DNA from 2 places in the Bacillus aerius genome. Region 1 is predicted to be linked to the other one. Evidence: riboswitches for the same ligand, from Rfam matches in the RefSeq annotation. Region 1 holds a riboswitch; the other holds the start of a gene.
The links. A riboswitch is a leader RNA that binds a small molecule or an ion and turns the genes downstream of it on or off. The one in region 1 is predicted to bind lysine.
Positions count from the first base shown of each region.

Region 2: it holds a riboswitch for lysine, as region 1 does, so the genes downstream of both, M2353_RS13250 (aspartate kinase) here and M2353_RS15995 (amino acid permease) in region 1, are expected to answer to the same signal.

Region 1 is NZ_JARYHO010000001.1:3,057,428-3,069,589, forward strand. Features, by position in the region: gene M2353_RS15965 (HAMP domain-containing sensor histidine kinase) at 1-795, opposite strand, end outside; gene M2353_RS15970 (response regulator transcription factor) at 799-1,521, opposite strand; gene M2353_RS15975 (ABC transporter ATP-binding protein) at 1,700-2,515, opposite strand; gene M2353_RS15980 (FecCD family ABC transporter permease) at 2,537-3,559, opposite strand; gene M2353_RS15985 (FecCD family ABC transporter permease) at 3,560-4,612, opposite strand; gene M2353_RS15990 (iron-hydroxamate ABC transporter substrate-binding protein) at 4,872-5,810, shown strand; gene M2353_RS15995 (amino acid permease) at 5,848-7,257, opposite strand; lysine riboswitch at 7,450-7,628, opposite strand; gene sspJ (small acid-soluble spore protein SspJ) at 7,751-7,894, opposite strand; gene M2353_RS16005 (MarR family winged helix-turn-helix transcriptional regulator) at 7,977-8,405, opposite strand; gene M2353_RS16010 (metal-dependent hydrolase) at 8,576-9,067, shown strand; gene M2353_RS16015 (LTA synthase family protein) at 9,191-11,041, shown strand; gene modA (molybdate ABC transporter substrate-binding protein) at 11,157-11,933, shown strand; gene modB (molybdate ABC transporter permease subunit) at 11,933-12,162, shown strand, end outside.
Region 2 is NZ_JARYHO010000001.1:2,559,847-2,572,008, reverse strand. Features, by position in the region: gene M2353_RS13290 (AMP-binding protein) at 1-766, shown strand, start outside; gene M2353_RS13285 (fatty acid metabolism transcriptional regulator FadR) at 941-1,525, shown strand; gene M2353_RS13280 (enoyl-CoA hydratase) at 1,551-2,330, shown strand; gene M2353_RS13275 (electron transfer flavoprotein subunit beta/FixA family protein) at 2,362-3,135, shown strand; gene M2353_RS13270 (electron transfer flavoprotein subunit alpha/FixB family protein) at 3,180-4,157, shown strand; gene M2353_RS13265 (alpha-N-arabinofuranosidase) at 4,233-5,711, shown strand; gene trxA (thioredoxin) at 5,958-6,272, shown strand; gene uvrC (excinuclease ABC subunit UvrC) at 6,412-8,184, shown strand; lysine riboswitch at 8,246-8,423, shown strand; gene M2353_RS13250 (aspartate kinase) at 8,555-9,790, shown strand; gene M2353_RS13245 (YslB family protein) at 9,959-10,402, opposite strand; gene M2353_RS13240 (succinate dehydrogenase cytochrome b558 subunit) at 10,686-11,294, shown strand; gene sdhA (succinate dehydrogenase flavoprotein subunit) at 11,332-12,162, shown strand, end outside.

The DNA.
Region 1 (12,162 bases):
AATCAAGAGCGTTGTATATTGGTTTAAAGCCTCTGTCTCTTTATCATAAAGCTCGTCTGGGCTGTATACTTTGTTTGGCACCGAAACAATCATATACAGATCTTTATTCACTCTGATATAAGACAAGTCACTTCTAAACTCCCAAGGCTTTGATTGATACTTGAGCAGTTCAACATCCGTTACGTTATTTTTCAAATTATTTTTGGCTCGGATACCTTTTAAGTATTTTCCTTCTTCATTAAACAGATGCACCGATCCATTCATTCTTTTCAAAAATTCTTTTGTTTCAACTGAATATTGAGACAATGCAGCCAGGTTTTTTTCATGCTGCTTGAGATAATTGGCTACCTTTGTGCTGTTCGTTTTAAATCCATATAAGACGATAAAGCTTTCTTGATCAATCTCAATTGGCCAGAAGTACATCTTGTAATCTTTAAATTGTCTTTTTTCAAAGATCTTGATCATTTCATCCTTTTGATAGGATGTTGGAATGTTTTTAGGGAGTTGATAGCTATAGACATTGCGTTTTTTGGAATCAATCACTTGCAGCCAGCCATCACGTTTTTCCACTGCTTGTTTGAGCTGATCATCGGCTTCCATTTTTCCATCCTCGTTAAAATAAAGCCAGCTCATGAGTGTATCTCCATCTGCCTTCGTTAAACCAGTTTCAGTCATATTCTCATAGCGCTTTTGAAAATAAAGATTTTCAGAGAATGTTTGCCCGATCGTTAGAATGACGATGACAATAAACATTTGTCCGACAAAGTGAAAGAAAAGTTTTGTTCGTAAATTCATAAACTATTGAAGAACCTTCACAGGTTGGGGAATGAACTTATAGCCCATACCACGGATCGTCACAATATATTCAGGCTGACTTGGATCTAACTCTATTTTTTCTCTCAGCTTTCGGATATGAACCATGACGGTGTTGTTGTCACCATATGACGGAACACCCCATACTTTCTCATAGATTTGATCTTTTGAAAGTACCACATTCGGATGGTCACAAAAATACTTCAGCAAGGACAAAAGCTGAGCTGAGCAAGCCGTCACCTTTCCCCTTACTTTTAACTCGGCTGCATGAGGATGGTACGAGAAATGAGCATATTCATATTGACTGTGCGCTTCTTCCTGCTCCTCCTGTAAGGAGATATAAGTTCGGTTTAAGTGCGCCTTAATTCTAGCTACTAGCTCTAACGGATTAAATGGCTTTGTGATGTAATCGTCTGCACCTTGTGCAAATCCAGTCAATTTGTCTACATCAGACGTTCTTGCTGTTAAATAGAAAATCGGTGCCTTCGTCATTTTCCTGATGTCAGGCAGAACATCAAAGCCAGACTTACCGGGCATCATCACATCTAGAAGTAAGAGGTGGATGTCCTCGTTTTTGACAATATCTAATGCTTCATCTGCATGATAGGCTTTATAAATATGTTGAAACCCTTCTTTTTTTAATACGCGTTCAACCATTTTTACAATTGCTTCTTCGTCATCTGCAATCAATATTTTTGCTGTTTCCACGCATCTCTTTCCTTTCTAGCTATGATCTCTAACCGTATATTACCATTGTCCAAAGTAAAAAAGTACCTCTTTTCTGCATAAAAGCGAAAAAAGATCAACTGGAGAAAATGGCATAACAAGGTAATATCAAAAAATGCAAAAAAACCCGGTCATACATACCGAGTTTTTTGTCCATCTATTATCCGTTCACAGCTTCAAGCTTTCTTTCATGATTCATTAAGTCATATGTTAAACAGATCGGCTTATTCGTTCTCGGATCAAGAACAATTTCTGCATCGATGTGGAACACCTGACTGAGCACCTCTTTTGTCATGACCTCATGAGGCGTACCATCTTTAATGACTTTCCCTTGATTGAGGGCAATCATGTAATGTGAAAAACGTGCAGCATGATTCAGATCATGAATCACCATCAGCACCGTTCTGCCCTGCTCTCTGTTTAAGCGTTCTAATAGCTGAAGGATCTCCAGCTGATGAGCAAGATCTAAATACGTCGTTGGTTCGTCTAATAAAAGCAGCTCTGTTTCCTGAGCGAGTGCCATCGCAATCCATACACGCTGACGCTGTCCACCGGAGAGTGCTTCAATTGGCCGGTCATGAAATGCAATCATTCCCGTCTCCTCAAGTGCCCACCTGATGATTCGTTTGTCCTCATTTGATAAACGGCCAAATCCATTTTGATGCGGGAAACGTCCATATGACACAAGCTCATAAACGGTCAGACCACTTGGTGCTTCAGGCGTCTGCGGTAAGATGGCCATTTGTTTTGAAATTTCTTTTGTTGGTGTTTGATGGATAGCCTGGCCATTTAAATAAACAGCACCTTGATGGGACTTCATAATACGAGACATTGTTTTTAAAATCGTTGACTTCCCGCACCCATTCGGCCCAATTAATGTCGTCACCTTGCCTTTTGGGATGCTGATATTTAAATCGTCTACAATCAAACGGTCATGATAGCCAATACAAAGCTTTTCTGTTTCAAGTGATTTCATCTGTTGTACTCTCCTTCCTCATTAGTTCGTTTTCATCAATAAGTAAATGAAGTAAGGTGCACCTAAGGCAGAAACGACAAGTCCAACGGGCACCTCTGATGGAGCAAGTATGACACGCCCAAGTGTATCTGCAAGTAATAACAGCAGTGCACCAATCATAGCGGACGCCGGTATCATTCCTTGATGTTTCGGTCCAACTAGCTTTCTTGCGAGGTGTGGTGCCGCTAACCCTAGGAACGATATACTCCCTGCAACAGCGACACTTGCACCGGCTAATGCAACTGCAATCAGCATGAGAAAACTTCTTTCTTTATGAACTGAAATCCCTAAGCCATAAGATATCTGATCACCCAAATTCATGATATTTAAGTAGCGTGCCCTCACCATCGCTAATACAAGAAAAATCAGCATCCACGGCACGACTGATAAGACATATGTCCAGCTTGAGCCCCAAATACTTCCTGACAGCCACACAATGGCTTGGTTAAAATCATTTGGGCTCATCTTTAATTGAATAACCACAATTGCTGCCGAAAATGCAGCATTGATCCCAATACCAGTTAAAATCAATCGAACAGGCGTAATGCCCTTTTTCCACGCTAGCACATAAATGAGAAATGCAGCAAAGGCTGCCCCTGCGAAAGCGAAAAGCGGCAGTACAAATATCGTAAAATCACCTAAGTTCGACATCGAGCCCTGAAAGGCAAAGATAAACAAAACAACCGCAAAACCTGCACCCGCATTTACACCTAATATGCCGGGATCAGCTAAACCATTTTGAGAAACACCTTGCCAAATGGCTCCTGATACAGCGATAGAAGCGCCAACAAGTAAAGCGATGACCATCCTCGGAAGTCTGAACTCGAATAATACAAGCTCATCCATTTCACTTCCGAGTCCAAAAAATGTTTTGAATGTATCCATCGGAGAAATCCTTATCTCTCCGGTATTTAAACTTATTAGGAACACAGCCACGATCGCTAAAAAGATCATGACCATCGTTCGTTTGTATTTCTTTTTCTTTGCCTGCTGCACCATTTCCATTTAAATTCCGCTCCTTTCACGTCTCGCTAAATATAAGAAGAAAGGAACGCCTATAATGGCTGTAATGGCACCAACTGGCGTTTCAAACGGCGCATTGACAAGCCTTGCCGCAATGTCTGCATAAATGAGCAAAATAGCCCCTAAAATAGCTGAGCAAGGGATAATCCAGCGATAGTCAACGCCGACCAAGAAACGCGTAACATGAGGAATCACAAGCCCGATAAAGCCAATAGAACCTGCAACTGACACGGCTGCACCTGTTAAAAGGATCACGACCAATATGCCAAGTACCTTGACTGTTCGTGTATATTGTCCAAGCCCTTTTGCTAATTCATCACCTAAGCTTAAAACCGTGATGGAGCGGGCAAGAATCATTGCGATGATCAGTCCTACAGCCGCAACTGGAATGATGATCTTAATATTGCTCCAATTCACACCAGCCACACCGCCTGCGTACCAAAAACTCATATCTTGCGCGACGTCAAATCGAATGGCAATCGCTGAGGAAATTGAGCTTAGAAGTGCGCCAACAGCCGTACCGGCTAATGCGAGCTTCACAGGAGTAAGTCCCCCTTTTGAAAGGGTTCCAACCCCAAATACAATAGAGGCGCCAAGTGCTGCACCCAAAAATGACCAAAGAATTAATGTAAAAGAAGATTGGCCTGGAAAAAAAGCAAACGCAATGGCAATCGCAAATGCAGAGCCATTTGTCACACCCATGATTTCAGGAGACGCAAGCGCATTTCTTGTCATGCCTTGCATGATGGCACCCGATACTGCTAAAAAGGCACCGACAAGTGCGGCACCAACTGTACGCGGCAGCCTTAGTTCCCTAATGATTTGATGTGAGGTTTGTTGTGAGTCAAAATGAAAGACGGCTTCCCATACCGTGTGTAAATGAATGTTTGCCGCTCCTAGCGATACTGATAAAAAAAGACCAAATGCTAAAGCAATGATTCCTATGATGACAACAGCTGCTGTACCAAAAGGCTTTGTCACAATATCTATCGCATCATCTTTAGCTGACAGCTGTTTATTTGATTGTGAGCCCAAAACCAGTCTCTTCCTTTCCGTTCATATCTATTCGTTATTAGTGATAATGATTATCAATCTCGGAGTCTAGTATATCACTTTCTTCACGTTTTGAAATCCTTGTTCTAATAAATTTCTTTATTTTCATCAAAAAACCGGGAGAATTTCACCATTTTCATTTTGGTCATAAAATAGCCGATGCATTTTTTCTTCTATCATGTTAAGATATAATCGCGAATGAGAATCATTATCATAAACAATTGAATAGGAGCGAACTTTTGTGAAAAAACGAACTGGACTTCTTTTGATTTCCTTCATGACCCTTATGATTTTTACTGCTGCTTGCGGCAGCACTTCCAATAAAGAATCGGGAGCCAAAAAAAATGACACGATCACCTATCAAGATGTAAAGGGTGAAGTGAAACTGCCTCAAAACCCAAAACGTATTGTGCTTCTGGCGGAAAGCTATTACGGGGATCTCGTCACACTCGGCAAAACCCCCATTGCTGCCACTGCGCCCATCTTTAAAAACCCTTTCTATAAAGGAAAAACAGATGGAGTGAAAAATATTGGAAAATCTCCCTCTGTTGAGAAAGTAGCCTCTTTGAAGCCGGATATGATCATTGCTTGGGGAGAAGATGAGAAATTTGATCAATACAAAAAAATTGCACCTACAGTTGCCATTCAATACAATCAATATTCGTTTAAAGACCAGCTAAAAGAATTCGGTAAAATGACAGGCACATCAAAAAAAGCAACGGATTGGATCACAAAATGGGATGCCAAAATTGCTGAAGTGAAACCAAAAGTAACAAAAGCTGTAGGAAACAAAACCGTTTCGATCGTATCACCATTCGATAAGGGCATTTACATTTTCGGTAACACTTTTGCACGCGGTGGTGAAATCATTTATGACGAGCTGAAATTAAAAGCTCCGAAGGCCGTCCAAAAAGAAGCCATCGACAGTGGTGTCGGTTATGCAAACATTTCTCTTGAAAAGCTTCCAGAATTTGCAGGTGATTATATTTTCACAAGCCCATGGAGCGGTTCAAAAAGTAATGGCGATCAAGTGTATAAAAGCAGCATCTGGGCATCACTTCCTGCTGTCCAAAACAAACGTGTATTTGAAACAGATACAGTCGGTTACTTCTTTAATGACCCTGTGTCACTAGAAGGTCAGCTCGAATTTATTGTGGATCGATTAACATCTGCCTCATAAAAAAATACGTTTCTCCAATGCTGGAGAAACGTATTTTTTAAACTGTACCTTTGGCAAATTTTTTGGACATGAATGGGTAGAGTAAAATGCCAACTAAGAACAATCCAATCCCAAGACCAAATGTTTTGAAATCAGCTGTGCCTGAAATAATGACCCAAGCGGAATACCCCATGGCCACAAGCGCAATGATCCCGTCTCTTGTCCGGTTTCCTTTTTGGAGCTCATATGTGTCACCTTGCATGATGACCTTAAAGCTGTAGATCGACGACACGATATACGGAATGAGATACGCAAGTGTCGCTGATGTTGTTAAGAAAGTAAAGGCTTCATTAATCGTACGTGACATGACTGAGAAAATAAACAGCTGTGACATGATATTTGTGACAGTCAAAGCAAAAACAGGACTACCTTTTTTGTTTGTTTTTGCAAACACTGCTGGGAAATCGCCAGCTTTTGCTGCTTGATAAGGGACTTCAGAACCAAGCAAAATCCAGCCAAGCATCGAACCAAATAAACAAATGATCGCAAGAAGTGCCATGACAATTCCGCCAGCCGGTCCGATAATGAGCTGAAGCACGTCTACGAATGGTTTATCAGAACCTTGCAATTGATCATGCGGCAGAACGCCCATTGTAATCAAGGTAATAATCATATAAATAGACAGTGCAATTAAAAGTCCTGTAATCGTCGCACGTTTGACATCACGCTGCGAGGAAGCTCTTCCTGATAAAATGACAGCAGATTCGATGCCGATAAATGCCCATAGTGTGGAAATGGCCGCATGATGAATTTGGCCTCCAAGTCCGAGCACTCCTTCACCACTTGCTGCTTCAACAGGAAAGTAATAATGTTCAAATAATGCGGTTTGGAATGCAAATAAGCCTGCGACAATAAAAAGGACGAATCCAAGCACCTTTGAAAAGGTCGTAATAAAGTTCAGCTTACTTGCTGCGCTTAAGCTTGTAATTAAAATCGTATGAGTCCCCCATAGAAGGATTGTACATACGATAAACGTTGTGAGCTGACCAAGTGTGATCGCTTCTTTTCCAAAAGTAAAGATCTCCGTTTTCACGGTTAAAATTGGGAAAAAGGTTGTTAAATAACCAGCTAGGCTTGTGATAATGGCGACATTACTAATCCAGCTTGCCACCCAATATCCCCAAACCATTGTAAAACCGGCTGCTTTTCCTTTTTTCGGATCTTTAAAAAGCGCTCTTGCATAGCTTTGTGGTCCAGCTGTCAGCTGCGGTTTATGAATGGACAAATGTCCAAACACAAAGGCAATCATCAGTACGCCGCCACCTGTGACAAGCCATGCCATCGTCACACCTAAAGGACTTGCATGCTGGGCAAGGGTACTAGGCAGCATAAAGATGCCTGAACCTACCATATTTCCGACGACAAAAGCCGTCAATAACCAAAAACCCCATTTTTTTGTCTGTTCCATTTTCGTACCTCCGTTATATTCACTTTGGACCAGACCCGGCAGTATCTTCATTGATATATTTGTGAAGCAATGACTTGCATTCTTTATGTTCATGTTGGGTCACTTTCTTACCAGCATACCCTTTTCTTAGGCAATCAGAACATAAAAAAAAGCCTGAACAAAAGTCCATGCTTTTCAAAACATACACCTTGATCTCCGGATAGCCCTCCACGCTTCAAAGACGTGGCAGTCCTGCATTTGTTCAATGCAGACCCAGCATAAAGAAAGTTGGAGCTCTCTCTACACTTCGGCGCTGATGCCTTTTTTCTCATGATCAACGATTCCATCTCTCCCATGAGTGACTCATCATCCGCGCAACCTCTACCTCACTGAGACATAGCGTGAGGATTTCTATTCATTTTTACTACACGAAGGTTATCAAACATTCTCATATCTGTCAAAGGGAAAAACATAGAAAAAAGGCAGAGAAATGATTCTCCGCCTTTTTGTCAGCTTATTGATGGTTGTTTTTCTTCTTTTGGACAGCTTCCTGAAGCGGATCGCCTGCTAGTTCTTTACTTGCTTCTTCTAACAGCTGATCTACCTGCTGATGGTCTTTCTCGCTTTTCGCCTTTTTATCCTTTTGGAAAAATGACATCGCTATTTCCCCCCTTTTCATAAAATGCCTTTGCCTGTTTAATTTGTGCTACAGCGCTCAGCATTATACAAAGAGGAGCGGTTCATTCATCGTGAAAGGTCTGTCTCATTTTTTGCAAATACGTTAGAAAGGTCTTTAAGTCTTCCTCTGTGAAGTCTGACATCATATGCTGAATCACCTTTCCAAAAAGACGTGTATGCTTTTCGTAAATAGCCAGCCCTTTTTCCGTGGCTTCTAGCCGGACAAGGGAATGATCGTCCTTGTCCCGTTCTCTCTGAATGTAGCCTTGCTCACATAATTTATTGAGGGCAATGGAAGCGGCACCTGGGTTGAGAGAGAGTCTTTGTTTGAGCTCTTCAGCATGTGATACTTTTCCTTGTATCAATATAGAAAGAGCATATATCTGTGGAGGCGTGATGTCTTTTTCTAACTCAAGTAACTTGCGGTTTAATTTACGGCTGACTTCATAATGTACAAGAACAATTTCTTTTAAAATGTCTGCATTACTCATCCGAATCGCATCCTTATCGTTAGTGTCAACATGACTTCCTTCTTATTATAGAATGTTTTTCCAAACAGCCAACTATTTTATCCCATTTTCTTTTGAAATAAGCCTTGCTGAATGGATTCACCCTTGATATAGTGAGTACTTGAACAAAAAACAGAACAGGAGTACGCATCATGACAGGAAAAACACATATTATGGGCGGAATTGCCGCCTCCACAGCCGTCGCCTATTATTACGGATTCGAACCAGTGACGATGGCTGCTGCTGGATCAGTAGGTGCCCTCATCCCAGATCTATGTCATACGAAAAGCAAAATCGGCAGGAAATTCCCGCTCCTTTCCACACTGATCAGTAGTGTGTTCGGTCACCGCACCTTTACACATAGTTTATTATTTCTGCTGATCATTTATTTTATTGCGACAACATACATTCCAAATGACAGCCTCAGTACCGGGTTACTAGTTGGGATGGCAAGCCACCTCATCCTTGATGCAGGCACAGTGAACGGTATTAAATTTTTGTTCCCTGCATCCATGAAAGTACGTCTCCCCTTTTATGTCAAAACAGGCAGCACAGGAGAACAAGTCGTACTAGCTGCTCTGACCATTGTCACCTGCTATTACATGGCTGTCATTTGCGGAATATCCATCCCATTGCCGTTTTAGAAAAAGAAAAAAGAGTTTTGCAAAAAAGCAGGATATGAATTGATCATTCCTCATTTTTTTAGTAGTTTTAAGATAAGTGTTTTTGCCTTGCAGCTGAATACAGAATGGTGAGGAGTTACATAAATGAAAGCGTTTTTCAAAAATCACTGGTTTTTAGTGTACTCCATCCTCTTTATGTGGATGAAAACATACATCATTTATCAATTCGGATTTCATATACGAACGGCCAATCTGTTTCACGAATGGCTGCTTTTGATCAATCCACTTAGCTTTTTGCTCCCTTTGTTTGGGATTGCTCTTTTCTTAAATGAAACGAAACAAAAGGTCTTTTTATTGACCACAAATTTTATTTTGACAGCCATTTTGATATCGAATACGATCTTTTACGGTTTTTATATTGATTTCATTACCATTCCTGTCTTATTTCAAGCAAAGAACATGGGGGATATGGGCAGCAGTATGACTGAATTGTTTCATCCGCTATTTATACTCATGCTGATTGATTTTGTTGTGCTGGCATGGCTCTTAAAACGGAAACCGTTATCACCAAAAGCGTCTTTTAAGACGATCAAAACATACTATGTGGTTTGCTGCAGCTTACTATTGTTCCATGTCAGCTCAGCTTTGATGGACCACCCTCGATTTTTGACAAGCTCATATGATCGAGAAGTCATTGTACGAAACCTTGGGCTGTTTCAATTCCATTTGTATGACGGTGCCGCTCAAACAGCACGAATTGGACAAAAAGCCTTTGCTGACGAAGATACACTTTCAACAGTGGCAAACTACACAAAAGCTGATTACAGTGCACCGAATGAAGACTACTTTGGACTTGCTAAAGGCAAAAATGTCGTGTTCATTTCACTTGAATCAACGCAGCAATTTGTCATGAATCAAAAGGTGAATGGACAATACATCACACCATTTTTAAATCAACTTGCCAAAAAAAGCTTCTATTTTGATGAATTTTATCAGCAGACAGAGCAAGGCAAAACGTCGGACTCAGAGTTTATCGTCGCAAACTCCCTCTATCCATCTAGCAGTGGCGCTGTCTTTTTCACAGCGAGTGACAACGAATATGACACACTGTACAAGCAATTGAAAAAAGAGAATTATCAATCCGTCCAATTTCATGCGAATAATAAAACGTTCTGGAATCGTGATGTGATGTATGAATCTCTTGGGATTGACCGCTTTTATGATGTCGATTCATTTGATGTCAATGAACAGAATTCGACTGGCTGGGGCTTAAAGGATATCGACTTTTTTGACCAATCCATCGATTATTTAAAAAAGCTGAAGACGCCTTATTACAGCACGTTTATTACCTTAACCAATCACTTCCCATTTGAAATTGATCCAAAGGATCAGTTCATTGATGAATACGATTCGACTAGCACCATTTTAAACCGCTATGTGACCACCGTCCGCTATCAAGATGAAGCCATCAAAAGGTTCTTTGAACGAATGAAAGAAGAAGGACTATATGAAAATACAATGTTTGTCCTGATGGGAGACCACTATGGCATTTCAGAAGCACATCATGAGGCAATGGCAGAGCTGCTGAAGCAGGATGAAATCACACCGTTTGATGCGGTTAAACTGCAGCGGGTCCCTTTTTTGATTTACATTCCTGGGGTGACAGACGAGGCCCCTCAAACCATTTCTGAAACAGCCGGTCAAATGGATGTCAAACCGACACTTCTTCATTTACTCGGCATTGAATCAAAAGATTCTATTCAATTTGGGAATGATCTTTTCTCCAATGAACGGACACCGTTCGCTGTGCTGAGAAATGGAAACTTTATTACGGATGATTATCTTTATACAAAGAACACGTGCTATGATCAAAAAACAAAACAACCTGTTGAAGAAGATGAAGTATGCCAGCCTTATATAGAAAAAGCCAATAAAGAGCTGTCTCTATCAGATAAAGTGATCAACGGGAACTTACTACGTTTTTATCAGCATTAAAAGCTGCCCTCTGGCGGCTTTTTCTTTTCTCTTTTCCTGAAAGCCTATGAATGGTCAAATAAGTTTGATTATAATAAAGGATACACATGATGTTGAATGATAAAGAGGTGTGATCATGAAATATTTATTCTTAACCTACGTCACCATCTGTTTGCTCCTGACTGGGTGTCAAACGGAGTCGACGTCATCAGATCAAAGCAAAAAAACAGAACTTGTGATTTCAGCGGCGGCAAGCCTGCAGGATGCTTTGAAAGAGATTGAATCTGCCTATGAAGATGATCATCCAAACGTGACACTCACGAATAATTTCGGATCATCCGGCGCATTGAAACAGCAAATCGCTCAAGGAGCAAAAGCGGATCTCTTCTTCTCAGCAGCTGAAGAGCCTTTTGATGACCTTGTTCAATCTGGCGACATTGATCAGGATCATACAAAGGATGTCATACAAAATGAGCTTGTCCTCATCGTGCCAAAAGAAAGTTCCTCTTCTATCAAAACCTTTCGCGATGTTGATCACATAAAAGGAAAGATAGCGCTTGGCACACCTGAATCTGTTCCTGCTGGTACATATGCAAAAGAGATTTTCACAAAACTGAATATATGGGACCAAGTGAAACAGAACGCTGTCTATGGCAAGGATGTTCGTCAAGTATTAAACTATGTCGAAACAGGAAATGTGGAAGCTGGTGTCGTGTATAAGACGGATGCGCTCGTTTCTCGCAAAGTAAAGATAGTAGATGAGGCAAATCAAGACATGCATTCCCCCATCATTTATCCTGTTGGCATTGTAAAACAGACCGATCACATGAAAGAGGCGAAAGCTTTTTTTCAATATCTCCAATCAGATCCAGCCGCAGCGATTTTTAAAAAGTACGGCTTTCAAGTGAAATAATGCCGATGCTGACCGAAGATTTTCTTTCACCTATCTGGCTGTCCGTACAAGTGGCTGCTTTCAGTGGATTATTGGCTGTTGTTTTAGGAACGTCCATTGGTTTTTGGATGGCGCGTACATCTTTCAAAGGGAAAATGATCGTGGAAACGCTCCTCATGATGCCGCTTGTCCTTCCGCCAACGGTCGTAGGATTTCTGCTGCTCGTTGCGTTCGGGAAGAACAGTGTGAT
Region 2 (12,162 bases), 500 kb from region 1:
TCATCCGAATATTGAAAAGTATGACCTATCATCCATCACCGCATGCTTAAGCGGATCGGCTGCTCTTCCTGTTGAAGTCAAACAGAGTTTTGAAAAACTAACAGGAGGAAGGCTAGTGGAGGGGTATGGACTTTCAGAAACTTCTCCTGTCACTCATGCCAATTTCTTATGGGGAGCGAACAAAATAGGAAGTATCGGGTGCCCTTGGCCGAATACAGATGCCGGTATTTATTGTGAAGAAACGGGTGGACTCAAAGCGCCATATGAGCACGGAGAGATTATCGTCAAAGGTCCTCAAATCATGAAAGGATACTGGAATCAGCCGGAGGAGACAGCGGCAGTGTTAAGAGACGGCTGGTTTTTCACAGGAGACATTGGGTATATGGATGAGGATGGTTTTTTCTATATCGTAGACCGGAAAAAGGATGTCATCATCGCGAGCGGCTATAATATTTACCCAAGAGAGGTTGAAGAAGCCCTTTATGAGCATGAGCTTGTACAAGAAGTGGTTGTGGCGGGTATTCCAGATCCGTATAGAGGGGAAACAGTAAAAGCCTTTGTTGTCCCGAAAAAGGATGCCTATGTAACAGAGGATGAACTGGATCGTTTTGTTAGAACAAGAATTGCCTCATTTAAAGTGCCGCGTGTCTACGAATTTAAGGAATCACTGCCTAAAACGGCTGTAGGGAAAATCTTGCGCAGAGTGTTAATTGAAGAAGAAAAAAGAAAGCAATCATCTTCAACAGAAGAACCAGTCGATCAATGAGAGAATGAACCAGCATCATCCGGTCAAGCGGCCGGATGATTTGAATTGTACGTGTCTGCTCTGGTATGCTAAAGGTTGAAAAGAAAGAAGAACATCACTTGACAAATCACTCGTTTCTTTTTAACATAAAGTTATGAATGAATGATCATTCAATTTAGAAAGGGACGAAGCACATTGAAGCAGAAAAGACCGAAGTACATGCAAATTATTGATGCAGCCGTTGTGGTGATTGCAGAGAACGGCTACCATCAATCACAAGTCTCAAAGATTGCCAAACAAGCAGGGGTAGCAGACGGAACCATTTATCTCTATTTCAAAAACAAAGAGGACATTTTGATCTCGTTGTTCAAAGAAAAAATGGGACAATTCATCGAACGGATGGAAACAGATATTCAAAAGAAACCGTCTGCCAAAGAAAAGCTTCTTCTCCTCATTCGAGAACACTTTCGCCTGCTATCGCAAGACCATCATTTGGCCCTTGTGACACAGCTTGAACTCAGGCAGTCAAACCTTGAACTGCGCCAAAAAATCAATGAGGTGCTGAAAGGGTATTTAAATATGCTAGACTCCATTTTAGCCGAAGGAAAGAAGACAGGAGAATTTAGACAAAATCTAGATGTCCGCTTAGCGAGACAAATGGTATTTGGGACGATTGATGAAACCGCTACAACATGGGTCATGAATGATCAAAAGTATGACCTGCCTGCACTCGCAGAAAGTGTACATGATCTTCTCTTAAACGGAATACATCAATCTTAAAGACAATTGAAAAAGGATGATTGACATGGAAAAAATACTTAGCTTACACCAAGACGAACAGACAGCACTCATCACGATTCAACACCCACCTGCAAATGCCTTATCCTCTCAGCTTCTCACTGAACTCAACGACATGTTTGATCAGCTTGAACAAAACAGTGAAGTGAGAGCTATTGTCATTCATGGAGAAGGTAGATTTTTCTCAGCAGGTGCTGATATTAAAGAATTTACGACCTTGCAGGAAGAGTCTGATTATGCCAGCCTTGCAGACAGAGGGCAGCAAGTATTTGAACGAATTGAACAATGTCCAAAACCGGTGATTGCTTCCATTCACGGGGCAGCATTAGGCGGCGGGCTTGAGCTGGCGATGTCGTGTGATATTCGAATCGCAACAAAAGATGCAAAGCTGGGACTGCCGGAATTAAATCTCGGTATTATCCCAGGATTCGGCGGAACGCAGCGCCTGCCTCGCTACGTTGGATCAGCTAAAGCACTTGAAATGATGGGAACAGCTGAGCCGATTACAGGAGAAGAAGCATTTGCCTGCGGACTTGTTTCAAAACTTGCGGAAACAGAGGAAGAAGCGCTGGAAACAGCCAAAACATTGGCGGCGAAATTTGCAGCGAAAAGCCCTAAAACGCTTGAGTATGTGCTTGAGTTATTGAATGCGGCAAAAGTGTACTCATATGATGGTGGAATGAAGCTGGAAGCCAAGAAATTTGGTGAAGTGTTCCAGTCAAATGATGCCAAAGAAGGCATCCAAGCTTTTATCGAAAAACGCAAACCGAATTTTAAAGGGGAATAAGGGATTAGTACGACACAAGGGGGAGAAATGAATGAATATATTTGTTTTGATGAAGCGTACGTTTGACACGGAAGAGAAAATTTCGATTCAGTCTGGTGCTATTCAAGAAGATGGGGCAGAGTTCATTATTAATCCTTATGACGAGTACGCAATAGAAGAAGCGATTCAGCTTCGGGATGAGCACGGGGGAGAAGTAACGGTCGTGACAGTTGGCAATGAAGATGCGGAGAAACAGCTTAGAACAGCTCTTGCAATGGGCTGCGATCAAGCCGTTTTATTAAATGTTGAAGATGATTTGGAGGAGTGGGATCAATTTTCCGCTTCTACGATTCTATATCACTATTTCAAGGATAAAGAAGCTTCCTTAATTTTAGCAGGGAATGTAGCGATTGACGGCGGGTCTGGACAGGTGGCCCCGCGTCTTGCTGAATTACTCGGTTTTCCATATGTCACAACCATTACAAGTATTCAAATCGACGGCGGCTCAGCTTCAATTGAGCGAGATGCAGAGGGGGATGTGGAAGTGATTTCTGCCGAGCTCCCGCTAGTGGTCACCGCGCAGCAAGGTCTCAATGAGCCTCGTTATCCATCGTTACCAGGAATCATGAAGGCAAAGAAAAAGCCTTTAGAAGAATTAGAATTAGACGATCTAGATTTAGATGAAGACGATGTGCCATATAAAATCAAAACAATCGAACGTTTCTTACCGGAGAAAAAAGAGGGTGGCAAGGTGCTGAGCGGCGAGCTTCAGGATCAGGTCAAGGAACTCACAGACCTGCTAAGAAATGAAGCAAAAGTCATCTAAACATCCACTTTACGATATCACGAGAACAAGGGGGAGCTTAAAGGATGAGTAAAAAAGTTGTTGTACTTGGAGAAAGTCGTGACGGTAAATTAAGAAATGTGACTTTTGAAGCGATTGCTGCCGCTCACGAGGTGGCTGATGGCGGTGAAGTGATTGGCGTTTTAATAGGGGATCACGTCAAAGACCAAGCGGATGAACTGCTTTATTATGGAGCGGATCATGTGATGATCGTCGAGCACCCGCATCTTTCTTATTATACGTCTGATGGTTTTGCGCAGGCGCTTCAAGCAATATTAGATCAAGTCAATCCTGATGCAGTGCTGTTCGGTCATACATCGATCGGAAAAGACTTGTCACCCAAAATAGCTGCACGCCTGCAAACAGGCTTAATTTCAGATGCAATAGATGTAAGCGTTACCGGTGAACATCTTGTTTTCACGAGACCGATTTATTCAGGAAAAGCTTTTGAAAAAGTCATTTCAACAGATCGTCTGCTTTTGGCTACTATCCGTCCAAACAACGTGGCACCGCTGGAGCGTGATGCGTCACGCAGCGGAGAAGTGACGCCAGTTTCTGTCGATATTCAAAACCTAAGAACGATCGTGAAGGAAGTCATTAAAAAAACATCAGAAGGTGTAGATTTATCTGAAGCGAAGGTCATTGTCGCAGGAGGCAGGGGGGTTAAGAGCAAAGAAGGCTTTGAACCGCTGAAAGAACTTGCCCAAACGCTTGGCGCAGCAGTCGGTGCCTCGCGTGGTGCATGTGACGCTGACTACTGCGATTATGCCCTGCAAATTGGTCAAACCGGTAAAGTGGTCACACCTGACCTTTACATTGCCTGCGGGATTTCAGGAGCTATTCAGCATTTAGCCGGTATGTCCAACAGTAAAGTCATTGTTGCGATCAACAAAGACCCAGAAGCTGAAATCTTCAAAATTGCCGATTACGGAATTGTCGGTGACTTATTCGAAGTCGTTCCGCTTTTAAATGAAGAGTTAAAAAAGATGAATATCCATTCTTAACGCTCATACACTCAGAATGCCTAGGTATTCTGGTTTTTTTTGTATGTCATCACGAAACAAAGGAGCGGTTTACAAGTGAATGGGACAGTAAAAGTGAATGAAGTGATTGGACGCATTTCTAAACACATCTATGGACACTTTCAAGAGCATTTAGGAAGAGGAATTTATGACGGCATTTGGGTAGGGAAAGACTCATCGATTGACCATATTGAGGGGATTCGTACCGATGTACTAAAGGCACTTCAAGCCTTACATATCCCGGTGCTGAGGTGGCCGGGCGGCTGTTTTGCAGACGAGTATCATTGGGCAAATGGCGTCGGTGATCTGAGTGAACGAAAGCCGATGGTGAATACTCATTGGGGTGGCACCGTTGAATCAAATGCGTTTGGTACACATGAATTTATGAGACTGTGTGAATTACTTGAATGTGAGCCTTATATTTGTGGAAACGTTGGAAGCGGCTCTGTTCAAGAATTAGCAGAATGGATTGAATATATCACATTTCCTAAAGGGACACCTATGTCGGATTGGCGGATTCAAAATGGAAAACAAGAACCGTGGGAGCTGACGTATGTTGGTGTAGGCAATGAAAGCTGGGGATGTGGTGGAAATATGACGCCAGAGTATTATGCAGACTTATATAAACGCTACCAAACGTATGTGAGAGAGTTTGCTGGTCAGCGCATTTACAAAATCGCATGTGGTGCGAATTCAAATGATGTGAATTGGACAAAAGTATTAATGGAGCGTGCAGCGCCGTGGATGGATGGGCTCAGTTTGCATTACTATACGGTCCAAGGAACATGGGAGAAGAAAGGGTCAGCGACTGATTTTGATGAGGATGAGTGGTTTACAACGCTGAAAAAGGCGTCTGAAATGGAGCGGCTTGTTGTAGATCACGGAGAGATCATGGATCGTTATGACCCAGACAAGCGAATCGGGATGATTATTGATGAATGGGGGACATGGTATGATCCAGAACCGGGGACAAATCCAGGGTTTTTGTATCAGCAAAACACATTAAGAGATGCTCTAGTCTGTGCCTTGCATTTTCATATTTTTCATCGCCATTGCCAGCGGATTCATATGGCGAATATTGCCCAGACCGTCAATGTGCTGCAAGCGATGGTGTTAACGCAGGACGAAAAGATGCTCCTGACACCTACCTATCACGTATTTCACATGTTTCAAGTGCATCAAGAAGAAGAAGCGCTTGAAGTAGAATTGAATGTCCCTTCATATGAACGCCGGGGTGAAAAAATCCCTCAAGTCAGTGTGTCAGCCTCGCGGTCATCTGACAAGATGCATATTAGTTTATGTCATGTGAATCCCCATGAAAAAGCAGACGTATCTCTTGCGATAGAGGGAATCGATGCAAAAACGAAGGTCACTGGCCGTGTGCTGACTGCTGATCGGATGAATGCGCACAACACGTTCGATGATCCTCATTCCGTTCAGCCTGCGGACTTTCGGCAATTTGCTGTTAAGCACGGCGAGCTGACTATTGATCTGCCGCCTATGTCGGTTGTAATGTTGACCGTCGATCTGGCTTGATCGCATATTTCAATGTTTGATGAGAAGAATGTTGGGGCATCATACATTGTAAATGAAGCGGAAAGGGAGTTATGTCATATGCTTAGAACCATTCTGATGATCATTGGTGCGATTGTTGTTATTGGTGCGATTATACGGTTTGTTTTTTAATTCATTTCATAAAAAATGATTCGTAAGCATTTCATTCGCAAGTCACATTGGTAGATGCTATACTAAAAAGCATAATTTACATTGGAGGAATGAATAATGGCAATCGTAAAAGCTACTGACGCAACATTTTCACAAGAAACTGCAGAAGGTGTTGTTCTTGCAGACTTTTGGGCACCTTGGTGCGGACCTTGTAAAATGATTGCTCCAGTTCTTGAAGAACTTGATCAAGAAATGGGCGATAAAATGAAAATTGTAAAAATTGATGTGGATGATAACCAAGAAACTGCTGGTAAATACGGCGTTATGAGTATCCCAACACTTCTTGTTTTAAAAGACGGTGAAGTCGTCGAAACGTCTGTTGGTTTCAAACCAAAAGAAGCACTAGCTGAGCTTGTAAACAAACATCTATAAACCGATCTATGCCCGCGTGGCATGATCTCGAAAGCGGTTCTCGTATAGTCGAGAGCCGCTTTTCTTTCATCGTGGTATAAAACAAATGTTCGTGATACACTAGAAGGAGTGAAAGTGGAAAACAAGGACGGATGAAAATATGAACAAATTGATCAAAGAAAAGCTGTCAGTCTTACCTGATCAACCAGGCTGTTACTTAATGAAAGATAGACAAAATACGATCATTTATGTGGGAAAGGCAAAGGTATTAAAAAATAGGGTCCGCTCTTATTTTACAGGATCTCATGATGCCAAAACGCAGCGGCTTGTCAGTGAAATCGAAGACTTTGAATACATTGTCACCTCTTCAAATATTGAGGCACTTATTTTAGAGCTGAATTTAATCAAAAAATATGACCCGAAATACAATGTCATGCTCAAGGATGACAAAACGTACCCTTTTATTAAAATTACGAATGAACGTCATCCTAAGCTGATTGTCACCCGCAATGTGAAAAAGGATAAAGGGAAATACTTCGGTCCATATCCGAACGTACAAGCAGCAAGAGAAACGAAAAAGCTGCTCGACCGTTTATATCCACTTAGAAAATGTGCGACACTCCCTGACCGAGTCTGCCTTTATTATCATCTTGGGCAATGTCTTGCTCCGTGTGTGTATGACATTTCTGAAGAAACGAATAAACAGCTCGTCGATGAAATCACAAGATTTCTAAACGGAGGACATCAGCAAATCAAGAAAGAATTAACAGAGAAGATGCAAGAAGCGGCCGAACAATTAGAGTTTGAGCGGGCAAAAGAACTTAGAGATCAAATCGCTTATATCGACTCAACGATGGAAAAGCAAAAGATGACGATGAGTGACTTATCCGATCGTGATGTGTTTGCCTATGCTTATGATAAGGGCTGGATGTGTGTCCAAGTCTTCTTCATCAGACAGGGGAAATTAATCGAACGTGATGTCAGCCTATTTCCGATGTATCAAGACCCTGAGGAAGAATTTCTCACGTTTATGGGGCAGTTTTATGAAAAGAACAACCATTTTCTGCCGAAGGAAATTTTGGTGCCAGACAGCGTCGATCAAGAGATGATTGAGCAATTGCTTGAAACGAATGTTCATCAGCCGAAAAAAGGAAAGAAGAAGGATTTGCTTTTACTCGCCCACCAAAACGCCAAAATCGCTCTCAAAGAAAAGTTCTCGCTTATAGAGCGTGATGAAGAACGGACAATTGGTGCAGTGGAGCAGCTTGGCGATGCACTCAATATTTATATGCCATATCGGATTGAGGCGTTTGATAACTCCAATATCCAAGGAGCAGACCCCGTATCCGCTATGGTTGTCTTCCAAGACGGGAAGCCGTATAAAAAGGAATACCGAAAATACAAAATTAAAACCGTTGAGGGGCCCGATGATTATGCTTCCATGCGTGAAGTCATTAGAAGGCGGTATACCCGGGTGTTAAAGGATGAACTGCCGCTTCCTGACTTGATTTTAATCGACGGAGGAAAAGGACAAATCAACGCAGCCATAGATGTGCTCGAAAATGAATTAAATCTGTCTGTTCCTGTGGCAGGTCTAGTGAAAGATGAAAAACACAGGACATCGAATCTTATGATGGGTGATACGCTTGAAATTGTTGCGCTCGAACGGAATAGTCAGGCCTTTTATTTATTGCAGCGTATTCAAGATGAAGTGCACCGATTTGCGATTAGTTTTCACCGGCAGCTGCGCGGGAAGAATGCATTCCAGTCTATTCTAGACGATGTCCCAGGTATCGGGGAAAAGCGCAAAAAGCAGTTACTTAAACATTTTGGCTCTGTGAAAAAGATGAAAGAAGCCTCTATCCAGGATTTTCAGGACGCTGGTATTCCGAAACAAACGGCTGAACTTTTAATGGAGGCATTAAAAAAATAGATTGTACTTTTTCCAAAAGTCTGTTAAGATGTGACTAATTTAATAAATGAACGTGTTGTTTGTTGAAGATAGAGGTGCGAACTTCAAGAGTAAGCCTTCAGAGATCGAGGGGATCTAGGAAGAGGGCTGAAAGGGGAGCGTCGCCGAAGTGAATAAAATCCACTCATTTTATTCGCTGGCTGTACATTGAAGAAATGTAGGGCTGTCAAGAATGTATTTCTTGGAGGGCTATCTCATTGTTTGCATCGTTTGATGATGATTTTAAAGCAATGGGAGATTTGTTCTCTCATTGCTTTTTTATTTGCAGTGAACAGAGCAGTCTCCGCAGCCTCTTCTCTCACACGTGATCTTTTGAAAAAGGGTGGTAGACATGGGACTAATTGTACAAAAATTTGGTGGAACATCTGTTGGATCGACAGAAAAAATTCGCAATGCCGCAGAGAGAGTCATCGCTGAACGCGAGGCAGGAAATGATGTGGTCGTGGTTGTGTCTGCGATGGGCAAATCAACGGATGTTCTAGTAGACCTAGCGAAAGAACTCACAGATGATCCAAGCAAAAGAGAAATGGATATGCTACTGACAACTGGTGAGCAGGTGACCATTTCATTATTAGCGATGGCACTGCAAGCAAAAGGTTATGATGCCATTTCCTTTACAGGCTGGCAAGCTGGGGTGAAAACAGAGAAGGTGCACGGAAATGCAAGAATCGTGGACATCGATGAAGCAAGAATCAAAGAAGAACTGAGTACGGGAAAAGTCGTCGTTGTAGCAGGTTTCCAAGGAATTGCGGATGATCTACATATTACAACACTTGGGCGTGGTGGATCAGATACGACAGCAGTGGCACTAGCTGCGGCACTCAAAGCGGACAAATGTGATATTTATACGGACGTACCAGGTGTGTTTACAACAGATCCCCGTTATGTACCGTCTGCGCGAAAACTTGCAGGAATTTCATACGATGAAATGCTTGAGTTAGCCAATTTAGGAGCAGGTGTGCTGCATCCGAGAGCGGTCGAATTTGCGAAAAATTATCAAATCCCACTAGAAGTCCGTTCTAGTATTGAAAATGAATCGGGTACGTTAATTGAGGAGGAATCATCCATGGAACAAAATTTAGTTGTAAGAGGCATTGCATTTGAAGATCAGATGACACGCGTGACGGTATGCGGCCTTTCAAGCGGTTTAACAACGCTATCGACGATTTTTACGACACTTGCAAAGCAAAATATCAATGTCGATATCATCATTCAGTCTGTCACAAGCACCAATCAGACCTCCATCTCTTTCTCTGTGAAAACGGATGATTTGTCTAAAACAGTTGAAGTATTAGAAGAATACAAAGGTGCGCTTGGTTATGAGCAGATTGAGACAGAAAGCAAATTAGCCAAAGTATCCATCGTTGGCTCTGGTATGGTCTCAAACCCAGGCGTTGCGGCTGAAATGTTCGCTGTGTTAGCTCAAAAAGACATTCAAGTGAAAATGGTCAGTACGTCTGAGATCAAAGTCTCAACAGTCGTTGATCGTGAAGATATGGTGAAAGCTGTAGAAGCCCTTCATGATGCGTTTGAATTATCAAAGGTGAGCGCCGCTGCTCATTCATAAATCTTCAAAAGAGGTGTATTCCGTAAAAAGATACACCTCTTTTTTATATTGGAAATCATCAGCATATGAAGAAAGAAAAACGTGCGTAAACCGGTACGTCAACTGTGCTATGATAGAAGGGTATATAAAAAAGGCGTGACACGAAGTCATCGCCTTTCATAAACAGTGTTAGCTAGGGTCTCTTAAATCCCATTTAACGGTTAAAATGACTTTATCAGCACGCTTTTTTACTTGTTCATAGGATTCAGCCACGTGCTCATTGAGAAGCTGAATCTGTTCAGCGATAAAACCTGCTTCCATTTGAAAGCATGGCTCCTTTTGGTAGCTGAGTCGATTCGATACAAGTGGACCTTCGAGCTCAAACTCAATTTCCTGTTTTTTAGAATGGACCATCGTGAGAGTTCCCCATCCGGCATCATGGAAAAATTCGGGGATCTTTTCCCATGACTCTTGAGGAAATTTACGAGCAAGCAGTTTACCCGCAAAATACATCATAGATGAATGATCCTGACCAAGAATGTCAGGCAGCAGAACTTCGCGTATCAGCTCGTAGGCAAATCCATTGACTTCAATTTCTTTTAGCTGTTCTAAGTTAGATTCGAATTTATTCATCGTATGGCTCCCCTCTTTCAACAATTTATTATAGCTTATGTGGGCATATGATGACAGAGTTTTCCCTGAAGTCTAAGAAATTCTTATTGTAGTAAAACGAATTTTGATTTAAAACTTTTAAATTTCGGAAAATTTTAATTTATGTACGCGGTTTCTTGACGCTTTTTTGACATAGGAGTAAAATGAAATTGTCAATAAATTTGAATAAAGTGCTTACAATTGAAAGAAGCGGGGGTAAGACAATTTTCAAGCAATTGCACTTTTTTTACTAGGGGGTAAAGTAATGTCGGGGAACAAAGAATTTTTTTATCGGAGATTGCATTCTTTGCTTGGCGTCATTCCGGTCGGTCTATTTTTAGTACAGCACTTAGTGATTAACCACTTTGCGACGAATGGACCAGAGGCGTTTAACAAAGCTGCACACTTTATGGAACAGCTTCCATTTAGATATGCACTTGAGCTGTTCGTGATTTTCTTACCACTGATCTATCATGCTGTTTATGGGGTGTACATAGCCTTTACGGCACAAAACAACACGTCTCGCTTCAGTTACTTAAGAAACTGGTTGTTCAGACTGCAAAGGATTTCAGGTATCATCACATTGATTTTTGTCACTTGGCACGTATGGGAAACACGCATTCAAGCGCAGCTTGGAGCTGAAGTAAACTATGACATGATGGCGAATATTTTAAGCTCTCCATTTATGCTAGGTTTCTATATTGTCGGCGTTTTATCTACTATTTTCCACTTTGCTAATGGCTTGTGGTCATTTGCTGTCAGCTGGGGAATTACAGTTTCACCACGCTCACAAAGAATCTCCACATATGTGACATTAGGTATATTTATAGCGCTTTCATATGTAGGGCTAAGAGCAATTTTCGCTTTTGTTTAAGAGGAAATAGATTAGTAGAAGAGGGAGAGGGGCTACAATGAGTAATTCTAGCATCATCGTTGTCGGAGGCGGCTTAGCTGGTCTCATGGCAACTATCAAAGCAGCAGAAGCGGGAACAGCTGTTAAACTATTTTCAATCGTACCTGTGAAACGTTCGCATTCTGTTTGTGCACAGGGCGGAATTAACGGAGCGGTCAATACAAAAGGTGAAGGAGATTCACCTTATGAGCATTTTGATGACACGGTATATGGCGGAGACTTTTTAGCTAACCAGCCGCCAGTAAAGGCAATGTGTGAAGCAGCGCCGTCCATTATCCACTTACTTGATCGTATGGGTGTAATGTTTAACAGAACACCAGAAGGATTACTGGACTTCCGCCGTTTCGGGGGAACACAGCACCACCGTACAGCATTTGCTGGTGCGACAACAGGTCAGCAGTTATTATACGCACTAGATGAGCAGGTTCGCCGCTATGAAGTAGCGGGGCTTGTGACGAAATATGAAGGCTGGGAATTCCTTGGCGCTGTCTTAGATGACGAGGAAGTATGCCGAGGCATTGTCGCGCAGAACTTGACGACAATGGAAATCGAATCCTTCCGTTCAGATGCTGTCATCATGGCAACTGGCGGTCCTGGTATCGTATTCGGTAAATCAACGAACTCTATGATTAATACTGGATCAGCTGCATCGATCGTTTATCAGCAAGGTGCTCATTATGCTAATGGAGAATTCATTCAAATTCACCCAACAGCGATCCCAGGAGATGACAAGCTGCGTCTCATGAGTGAATCAGCTCGTGGTGAAGGTGGACGTGTTTGGACATACAAAGACGGAAAACCTTGGTACTTCCTAGAAGAAAAGTACCCA